2 regions of the Peribacillus sp. NPDC101481 genome follow, and region 1 is predicted to be linked to the other one. Evidence: predicted binding sites of a transcription regulator. Region 1 holds the regulator's gene; the other holds the start of a gene.
What was found. The regulator LexA, encoded in region 1, represses DNA repair genes until DNA is damaged. The targets are predictions, from matches to a motif close to CGAACATATGTTCG.

Region 2: ACIROD_RS12740 (YhjD family protein) is a predicted target of LexA. The motif match lies at 836-849, and genes of this name have one in related genera.

The regions. Positions count from the first base shown of each region.
Region 1 is NZ_JBIWNJ010000002.1:1,275,624-1,280,653, forward strand. Features, by position in the region: gene ACIROD_RS16175 (esterase/lipase family protein) at 1-1,075, shown strand, start outside; gene ACIROD_RS16180 (hypothetical protein) at 1,455-1,742, opposite strand; gene ACIROD_RS16185 (glucosaminidase domain-containing protein) at 2,107-2,721, shown strand; gene lexA (transcriptional repressor LexA) at 2,927-3,550, opposite strand; gene yneA (cell division suppressor protein YneA) at 3,706-4,017, shown strand; gene ACIROD_RS16200 (YneB family resolvase-like protein) at 4,037-4,693, shown strand; gene ACIROD_RS16205 (DUF896 domain-containing protein) at 4,759-4,992, shown strand.
Region 2 is NZ_JBIWNJ010000002.1:566,216-571,245, forward strand. Features, by position in the region: gene ACIROD_RS12740 (YhjD family protein) at 403-774, opposite strand; gene ACIROD_RS12745 (TVP38/TMEM64 family protein) at 1,065-1,679, shown strand; gene lepB (signal peptidase I) at 1,713-2,276, shown strand; gene addB (helicase-exonuclease AddAB subunit AddB) at 2,467-5,030, shown strand, end outside.

The DNA of each region.
Region 1 (5,030 bases):
TCACCTAGCTGATTTGGCTTATAGCTGGTATGCGGGCTGGCTTGGTTCCCTATTAGGTCAAAAAGATGAGGGAACTTATTCTTTACAAGTTGGTAAAATGGCTGAATTTCGTTCGGTCACGGATAACCATGTTAATTCTCGTAAAAACATGTATTTCACTGTGGCAGGCATGAACAGAGGCCCGGTTCTATCAGCCTTATCAATGGGTGGACAATATTTATCTTCATATGGGGAAAATGATGGTCTAGTGAATGTATGGAGTACAAAAATACCCTATGCAACACATTTATTTTCAGATCCCAACTTTGATCACGACAATATACGAGTCGGCTCAGCTGTATTTTCAAGAATTGAACCATATTTAAGAAGCACTTCCACCGCTGGAATCCCTGAATATAATGTCAATTATAAAGAACGGGTTGAAGATGATGTCATTACCACCGCACTCGCTCAAACCGTTCTGGGTGATGTCCTGAAACAAAATGTCTGGATCGAACTAAGCTTCCATGTAAATGAATCAGCCCCAGGCAATATAAACATATATACAGCATCAAATGATGTCGAGGTTGAAATGATTTCTCCATCCAATAAAAAGTATTCACCTTCCTTAATGGTTCATTCAGCCAAAAACGAAACTTCCTTTTTTAATGGTGCAACCGTCCAATCATTCAATAGAAACAACCTTGAAATTGGTGATTGGAAAGTGCGTATGAAGACTAAATCGCCAAAAGACGCCTACCTGTTCACAGCACAATTTAACGAAAAGAATCCCATTACATTAAGTATGGCCGGTAAAGTTAAGCAAAAAGATGCGAAATTTTTAATAAAGAACCCAATGAATGATAAAAAAAGGCCAATCAGCACAACATTTTTGTTTCATCTAATAGATGAAACAGGTAATGAAATTAGTGAAAAAAGCTCAATTAAGGCAATGGATACAGAAAATTTTACTGGCACCCTTCCGGAAGTACCTAAGTCAGGTGTTTATAATGTAACAATAGATGTCAAGGAAAAAAATGTGGATGGTACTGAAAGAACCCGGACAATGATTCGTTCGGTCTATATTGAGAAATAGTGAAATGCATTCTCTTCTTTGAGAGGGTATCAGACTGTAGACAAATTCGAAGTTTGCCTTCAGTCTTTTCTTGAATAATAGATCCAGTTGAATACAGAAATCCGCTCCCTTTCCGCAGATCCTACCAAGCCGCCTCGGCAGGAGTGTAAAAAACATAATAACCCACATTACATCCAAAAAATCCCTTCTCGTAATTGAAAAGGTTTTTTTGGATGTAATGTGGTGCTAACATGGGTGGTTTGTTTTAGCCAAAGGATTCAGCCAGTTTGTAATTACTAATACAGCGATTAAATTAATGGTGTTCGATGGGAAATAAAGCTAGTAAGGTCATCTAGCAATAAAAAGATTGATGAATTTCAGCTAGACAACAAGAATAGATTTAATCCGTCTTTTTGTAGGATTCTCTATAAGACAAAATACCAGTTTTGAGTGCAGCATAATTGCCTATGCTTGCATAGCCATAAAACCAGCCCATGAAAATTCCTGAAACCAAGTGATGACGATGACTGATGAAAATGGAAATGAACAAGCCAAGACCCAAAGCGATGGTAGGGACGAATTTTGGATGAATATGAAACATGACCTTAATAAGTTGAGTAAGAATCATGATGGTAGGAATGGCTATCACTGCATCCCAGAAGTTTGTATGGACGGTTGGGTAGTCCATGATTTCACCACCTTGAAATGAAGTTTTTAAAAATAGTTTTTGTTTTTCATCAAGGTTTTATACAAAAATAAATAATTACAAATTTAAAATTAACGAACAAGTTTTGAAGATTTTCAGTGTTCAATAGGAAAAGCCGTCAATCCATTTAATTAAATGGATTGACGGCTTTTCCTGTTTGGTAGGGAAATGGATAAATAATACTCGAAGCAGGCCACTCTAGGTAAGAAATCTATAATAAAAACAATTAGCCAAACATCAGAACCTTTTGTATGGGACTTGCTGTAACCTTTTTCATAGATGAGAATACGATAAGAATGAAGATGAACAGTGAAAAATAAAGTAAAACCATTGATGGGAGGTTCTAATGAGCAAGGAAACATTTATTAAGGAAATTGCTCCCTATGCCCAGAAAATTCAACAGGAATTTAAAATATTACCTTCTGTTGTCATTGCACAAGCTTGTTTGGAGAGTGGATATGGGACAAGTTTATTAGCAAGCAAAGGAAAAAATATATTCGGTACAAAAGGTGACTTCAAGGGTGAGTCTGTCATCATTCAGACAATGGAATATGTCAATGGCGTACCCGTTCAAGTATGGAACAAATTCAGAAAATACCCATCTTGGGAAGAAAGTCTTAGAGATCTTGCCAATTTATATGTAAAGGGGACTTCATGGAATAGAAGTCTTTATACGGCTGTCATTGGAGAAAAAGATTACAGAAAAGCACTCAAAGCAATTTTCGATGCTGGGTACGCCTCGGATCCCAACTATATTGAAAAACTGGTGAACCTTATCGAAACAAGCGATTTAACAAAATATGATGCAAGTATAGAAGAGGTTTATCATATTGTCCAAAAAGGGGATACCGTCTCTGCGCTTGCAAAAGCATACGGTTCTACACAAGTGCAGATTCAACAGTGGAACGGCTTGGTAGATCTTAACCTAATTAAAGTGAACCAAAGATTACGAGTGAAGTGAATTTTAACTGGGAGCGGTAGTTAAAGCTCTCTTTTTTATTGTAATCAGATTGTTACCAAAGTACATATTAGGCGATCATATACTTCCGTTCGTAATTAAGGACGTTTAAATTCCCATGAAAACTTGATTCTATTAAAATTCCATATGCATATTGAGAGAATTCGGGACATAGATTAAACAAACAAAAAAAGCGCGGTTAGCGCTTTTAGTGTATTTGTCTATATAAGCCTATTACTTTTCCAAGTATCGAAACATCTCGTAAAATAATTGGTTCCATATTCGAGTTCTCAGGCTGAAGCCTTATGTAATCCGGTTCCTTAAAGAATCGTTTTACAGTGGCTTCATCATCTTCCGTCATGGCCACGACGATATCTCCATTATTGGCATTGCTTTGTTGTTTCACGATGACATAATCCCCATCATGAATTCCTGCTTCGATCATACTTTCACCCATGATTTCCAGCATGAATACATGGTCATCATGTGGAACCATGCTTTCGGGAAGCGGAAAGTATTCTTCTATGTTCTCAATGGCCGTTATCGGCATTCCCGCTGTTACTTTTCCAAGTAACGGCACGTTCACGACATTGACTTTGGGAATATTGTTCGCTTCCTCCAAATTCATTATTTCAATGGCCCTTGGCTTGGTTGGGTCACGTCTAATCAGGCCTTTGCTTTCCAGGCGTGATAAATGCCCGTGTACTGTTGAACTTGAAGCAAGTCCCACTGCTTCACCAATCTCCCGTACGGAAGGTGGATACCCTTTTTGGCGGACCTCTTCTTTAATGAAATCAAGAATATCTTGCTGCCTTTTTGATAGTTTAGTCATATGTGCACCTCTTCCCCAATGTTCTTTGCTACATTATAGCATGGCCCCCAATTCTATACAAACATAAGTTCGAATTTTGTTGTTGACTGAAACAAACGTTCGTATTATAATTTGACCATAACATACGAACGAACATTCGCTTTGGAGGGATATTTATGAAAAATTTATACAAAAATTATATTTATACGATTCTATTAGCGGGATCAGTATTCATCTTTTCAATTTTATTCTCTTGTACATTGAACAATGATCCAAAAAAGGATTTCCTTTCTATAGAAGTAAGTGAAGGTGATACCCTATGGGGAATCGCTGAAGAATATGAAGAAGCAAATTTGACAAAAAAAGAATTCATTGGTTGGATAGAAGAGCATAATGGTGTCAGGGCGGATACAATTAAACCTGGTCAAGTCATCGTCATACCGGTTAAAGGGGAAGAACTTGTCCAGAATTTGGCCAGTGAGCAGTAAGCAGTGAAGGTAGGGTATTATGAAGGCGGTAATCTATTGTAGGGTCAGCACAGAAAAAGAGTCACAGGAAACATCATTGGCAAGGCAGGAAGATGAGTTAGTCAAATTGGCAGAAAAGATGGATGTTGAAGTTATATCCATAATAAAAGAGCAGGCAAGTGGTTATGAGTTGAATCGGGATGGCATTTTTGACATGCTCGAACTATTTAAAACTAAAGAAGCCGAAGTACTATTAATCCAGGATGAAACAAGGCTGGGAAGAGGGAATGCCAAAATAGCCCTTTTCCATGTCATCCTTAAAGAAAATGTTAAAATTTATACACTCTCACATGACGGGGAGCTTGAGTTATCGGATTCGGATGCCATGGTCATCCAGATAGTCGGTATTGTAGAAGAATACCAAAGGAAACTACATAATCTTAAAATAAAGCGCGGGATGATAAGAGCCGTTGAAAAAGGATACCGTCCTCAAAAAAACCTTCAGAATCAAAGGAATTCCACTGGAAGGGACCGTATGGAAATCCCTATTGAAGAAATTATTAAACTTCGGGCCAATGGATTGACATTCGCAGAAATCGCAGCCACTTTAAGGGGCTTTGGATACAATGTTTCAAAGGCTACTGTGAACAGGCGTTTTCTCGAACATCAACTGAATACAAATGAAAGTAAATCTTAGAACTTGTAATTTCGCTTTTTTTTTAATACCATGACAATATCCGGAGATTATGAAGGAGCGAAATTATGTTATCAAAAGAAAAAATAGCCCGTATTAATGAACTTTCTAAAAAGGCAAAGGCTGAAGGTTTGACGGAAGTTGAGGCGAAAGAGCAAACCCAATTGAGAAGTGAGTATTTGGAAACATTCAGAAAGTCCATGTCCGATACGTTGGAGCATGTGAAGGTCGTTGATCCAGAAGGTAATGACGTCACTCCTCAAAAGATAAAAAATATAAAAGAAAAAAGAAACTTACATTAATGCTTGGATCCTTCTGATAAAACATTCCGCTTGAGTAT
Region 2 (5,030 bases), 710 kb from region 1:
TGTTATGTGTTTCTTCTGGATAAATCTCTTTAACAAAAGTTTTCAAAATGAAAATTGGTGCAATATACTGTGTTTAGACAAAATACTTTCTGCTATTCCAATTAAATCTAATAGATTGTACACCATATATTAGTAAAATGTTGCTATGATTGGATATAATTAAATACGTTAGCAATTAATCAAGAGGCATTTACAGAGTGTAGTTAAAATCAGAAAATCAAATTTACTCGATGGAATATCATTTGCTGATAAAGTTCCAAATAAAAAACATTATAGCTTATTCTTAACCGAAACATTCCGTTACGTTAATTCATATATTGACTGATTAAGCTTAACCTTCTCATATAAGATACTGGATGATCTAAGGCCACAAACATCCACATACATGGATGCCTGCACCCGCTAATTCCTTGAACGGTGGTTTTTTTCGAAAAGGTAATAACATAACAAGTCTTCAGTTTTGTTGCGAAGGCGGGGATTGAAATAATTATGATGTTCCTCGTATCCTTTATATATAAAACAATACATCGTGAAGGATTCATCGCGTTTGATTTCACTAACCTTAATATTCTCCTTGCGCAAATAGCGCCGCACCTCGGCAAGTTCGTCTTGAACCACTTTTAAAATATGTTCGACTAGCTCCGAATAGGGCCTTTTTAATTTAAACGGACTAATTTCGATGACCTTGAGATCCCGGTTTAAGACTGTAATAACCATAGGGAGGTAGATGGCTTTTTCAATCATATTTCGGTCATCTTCTGGAATGCGGGTCATCATGACCGCCCCTTTCTAAAATAGCGCGTTTTTAATAATAGTATGTATATTCTGCAAAACAAGAACATACGTTCTGTTTTTTTATCCTAATGTATTTTCAGTGTATATGCAAGCAGTTTTGATAAATCAAGAAATATTCGTTAACAAGATTATGTTTTCCGGAGATAGGGAAAGTATGAAGATATATGGATAATAATTCTTGCAATTTCAGGGGAAAGTGATATATCTAAAATAAACAGTTTTTAATAAGTTTATGCTGCAATGATGGCAGCATGTCGAGGGAGATAATTATGGATTTGGATACTATACGTGAGTGGTTTACACTTGATCATATATCGGCACTTATTCAGCAATATCGCTCATTCGGTCCAATTCCTGGGATCTTGCTGCCGATGTTGGAAGCATTTTTGCCTTTTTTGCCCTTAGTGGTGTTCGTGCTTGCTAATGCAACGGCTTTTGGTCTCTGGTGGGGATTTTTATTTTCTTGGATTGGTGCGGTAGCGGGGTCTTTTTTGATCTTTTGGATTATTAGAAGATATGGTCAAATGAGGTTTTTCCGATTTTTGCAAAAGCATAAACAGGTGCAGAGGTTGATGGTTTGGGTTGAGAGCCATGGATTCGGTCCTTTGTTCATATTACTCTGCTTCCCTTTTACACCCTCGGCTATCGTTAATATCGTGGCAGGACTTTCAAAAGTCAGTACCCTGCAATATGGACTTGCAGTAGTGGGTGGGAAAGCGGTGATGATTTTTACGATCAGCTTCGTAGGTTACGATTTAGTATCATTAATTCATAAGCCTGTGCGAACGATCATTATCGGAATCGTCATCTTTATCCTATGGTATGTGGGAAAAAGACTGGAAGTCAGGCTAAATAAAAGCATGAAGAGAGAAGAAGGACAATAAATTAATATATAAATGCAGTAGGGGTTGAACTAGATGGAAAAAACAAACAAGAATTCTTTATCCGATTGGATAAAACCAGCGATGATAGCTTTTGTTATTTACATCTTAATCCGTACATTTCTCTTTTCAAGCTATGATGTTGAAGGGAAGTCGATGCAGCCGACCCTTGAAGATGGAAATAAACTTGTCGTGAATAAAATCAATTACCGGATTCATGATATCAACCGTTTTGACATTATTGTTTTTCATGCTAATTCACAAGAAGATTATGTTAAGCGAGTCATAGGGATTGCAGGTGACCGAATTCGTTATAAAGATGATTGGCTTTACGTAAATGGTGAAAAAGTGGATGAGCCTTATCTTGAGAAATTCAAGGAAGGTTTCCCGGAACAGGATTTTACAGGTGATTTTACATTAAAAGAATTGACGGACATGACCAAAGTTCCGGAGGGTAAGCTTTTTGTCATGGGTGATAACCGTCTTGAAAGTGCTGACAGCCGTCATTTTGGTTATATACCGGTTGAAAATGTTGTCGGTAAAGTGGATGTTCGATATTGGCCGGTCAATGATTTCAATTTTAAATTTACAGGTGAATGATTGTGGAAGCCCCAAAATTATGTGGGCTTTTTCTTTTGGGGGAAAACGCGAACGTACGATTGGTGTTTTTTAAAGGGAAACGGTAAAATAATAGAAAGTAAATCTAATTGGAAACAGAAACCTAGTCATAAAGACGAAAGTATTTCTGGTATGATGGGTCTAGATATTATGTTGTAAGGGGGAAAAAGAGATGTCACTCCGTTTTTTACTGGGAAGATCGGGTGCAGGGAAAACTTCGAATATATTGGACGAAATCCGCTCCAAATTGGCAGAAGATCCCGAAGGAAATCCAATTATCTACCTCGTTCCTGATCAGATGACGTTTCTATCTGAATATAAATTAATTAAAACACCAGGCCTTGCCGGAATGATCCGGACACAGGTTTTCAGTTTTAGCAGGCTTGCATGGCGCGTCCTTCAGGAAACCGGGGGGATGAGCCGGCTGCATTTGGACAGTGTCGGCGTCAATATGTTGATACGGAAGATCATGGAAGATAAAAAGGAAGAGTTAAAGATGTTTCGTCGATCTGCTGATAAACAGGGGTTCATTGCGCAGATGGAGCTAATGCTGGCCGAGTTCAAGCAGTATTGCATCCAACCTGATGACATTCAAAACTATTTGCAAGAAACCTCACAGGCAGGCAGCGGCATTCAGGATAAACTGCATGATCTTGAATTGGTCTATCAGGCTTTTGAGGATGAAATGGTCAACAAATATTTAGATTCCGAAGACTATTTCACCTTGCTGATCGAGAAAATGCCAGAGTCTTCATATATAAGGAATGCGGATATATACATCGATGGTTTTTATAGCTTGACTCCACAGGAATTATTGATTGTGGAAGAAATGATGAAGCTGTGCAGGAGTGTAACGATCTCACTGACGTTAGATCAGCCCTACAGGCAATATGCCCCGGATGATTTGCAGTTGTTCAGGCAAACGGGTAATCTTTATCATCACCTTTATCAGTCTGGATTGAGGAATGGCATACCGATTTCAGAAGATCGAATCTTAAAAGGGACGGAAAGGTTTGGAAAGAGTCCAGGGCTGAATCACCTGGAAACTCATTTTGCCATTCGTCCTGCACAAACGTTTGAGCAGTCACCTGATGTAACGATCGCCCAGGCAGTTAACCGCAGAGCTGAGATTGAAGGAGTTGCCCGGGACATCTTGTCGCTGGTCAGACAGAAACAGCACCGTTTTCGTGATATTGCGATTTTAGTCCGTAATGGGGAAGCATACGCAGATATTTTACAAACCGTTTTTCGGGATTATCAAATACCCTTGTTCGTCGATTCCAAACGGACGATGCTGAATCATCCTCTGATTGAACTGATTCGTTCCACTTTGGAGATCATCAATGGCTATTGGCGTTATGAGCCGGTATTTCGTGCAATCAAGACGGAGCTTCTATTTCCGCTGCAAAAAAATCATGATAGGATGCGCGAACAGGTAGATAAGCTGGAGAACTATGTGCTGGCCCGCGGCATTAAAGGAAGCAGGTGGACGTCCAAAGAACGTTGGACCTACAGGCGCTTCCGCGGCCTGGAACTCGAGGACCGGAACCAAACGGATAAGGAAATGAAGCTTGAGCAAGAGTTGAATGAGATGAAGCAATTATTTACCGAGCCCATCTTGAAGCTCTCAAAACGTGTTAAAAAGGCTGCTAATGGCAGGGAATTGTGTGAAGCCCTTTATCTATATCTTGAAGAATTGCATGTGCCGGAAAAATTGGAAAAGCTAAAACTAGAGGCAGAAGAAGCAGGTGATTTGGTATCGGCAAGAGAGCATGAGCAAACTTGGAATGCGGTTGTCGACCTATTGGACCAATTCGTTGAACTGCTGAGCGGGGAAGAGCTCTCCATGAAACAGTTTGCAGTAATTATTGAAGCTGGTCTGGAATCTCTTGAATTTTCTTTGGTACCGCCGGCAATTGACCAAGTGTTGGTCGCTAATCTAGGTTTATCCCGCCTGGATGATGTGAAGACAGCTTTTGTTATCGGCCTGAACGAAGGGGTTTTGCCAGGAAAAGCTGTATCTGACGGAATTTTTTCAGATAGTGATCGTGATGTGCTGCTGGCTGGCGGACTTGATGTTGCCCCAAGTTCAAAAGTGCGCCTGCTGGATGAGGAGTTCACAGCGTACAAAGCATTCACTACGCCTGCTGAGGCACTTTATTTATCATATCCGCTTGCCGATGAGGAAGGAAAGGCTCTTTTACCCTCATCCTATTTAAAACGGGTAAGGGACGTATTGCCTAACGTTTCCGAAGTGTATTATATGAACGATCCGTCCGATCTGCCTGCTGAGGAACAGGTGAAATATGCTGCGAATCATGATGTGGCACTATCGTACCTGGCTGCCCAATTGCAGCTGAAAAAAAGAAACTATCCAATCCATTCACTATGGTGGGATGTGTATAATGCCATTATTGATGATGAAAGGGCCGGTCCTTCAGCAACTAAGGTTTTATCGAGCCTTTTTTATCAAAATAGGACAAAGAAATTATCTGAGGAAACTAGTAAGCAATTATACGGTGAGAGCATTCTTACGAGTGTATCCAGGATGGAAATGTTCAATAGCTGCCCGTTTTCCCATTATGCCGCTCATGGCTTGAAATTGAGGGAACGGCAAATTTTCCGTTTGGATGCACCGGATATAGGCGAGATGTTCCATGGAGCGTTGAAAATGATTTCCGATTACTTGAAGGAACATAATATACCTTGGTCTACATTGACTTCGGAACAATGCTT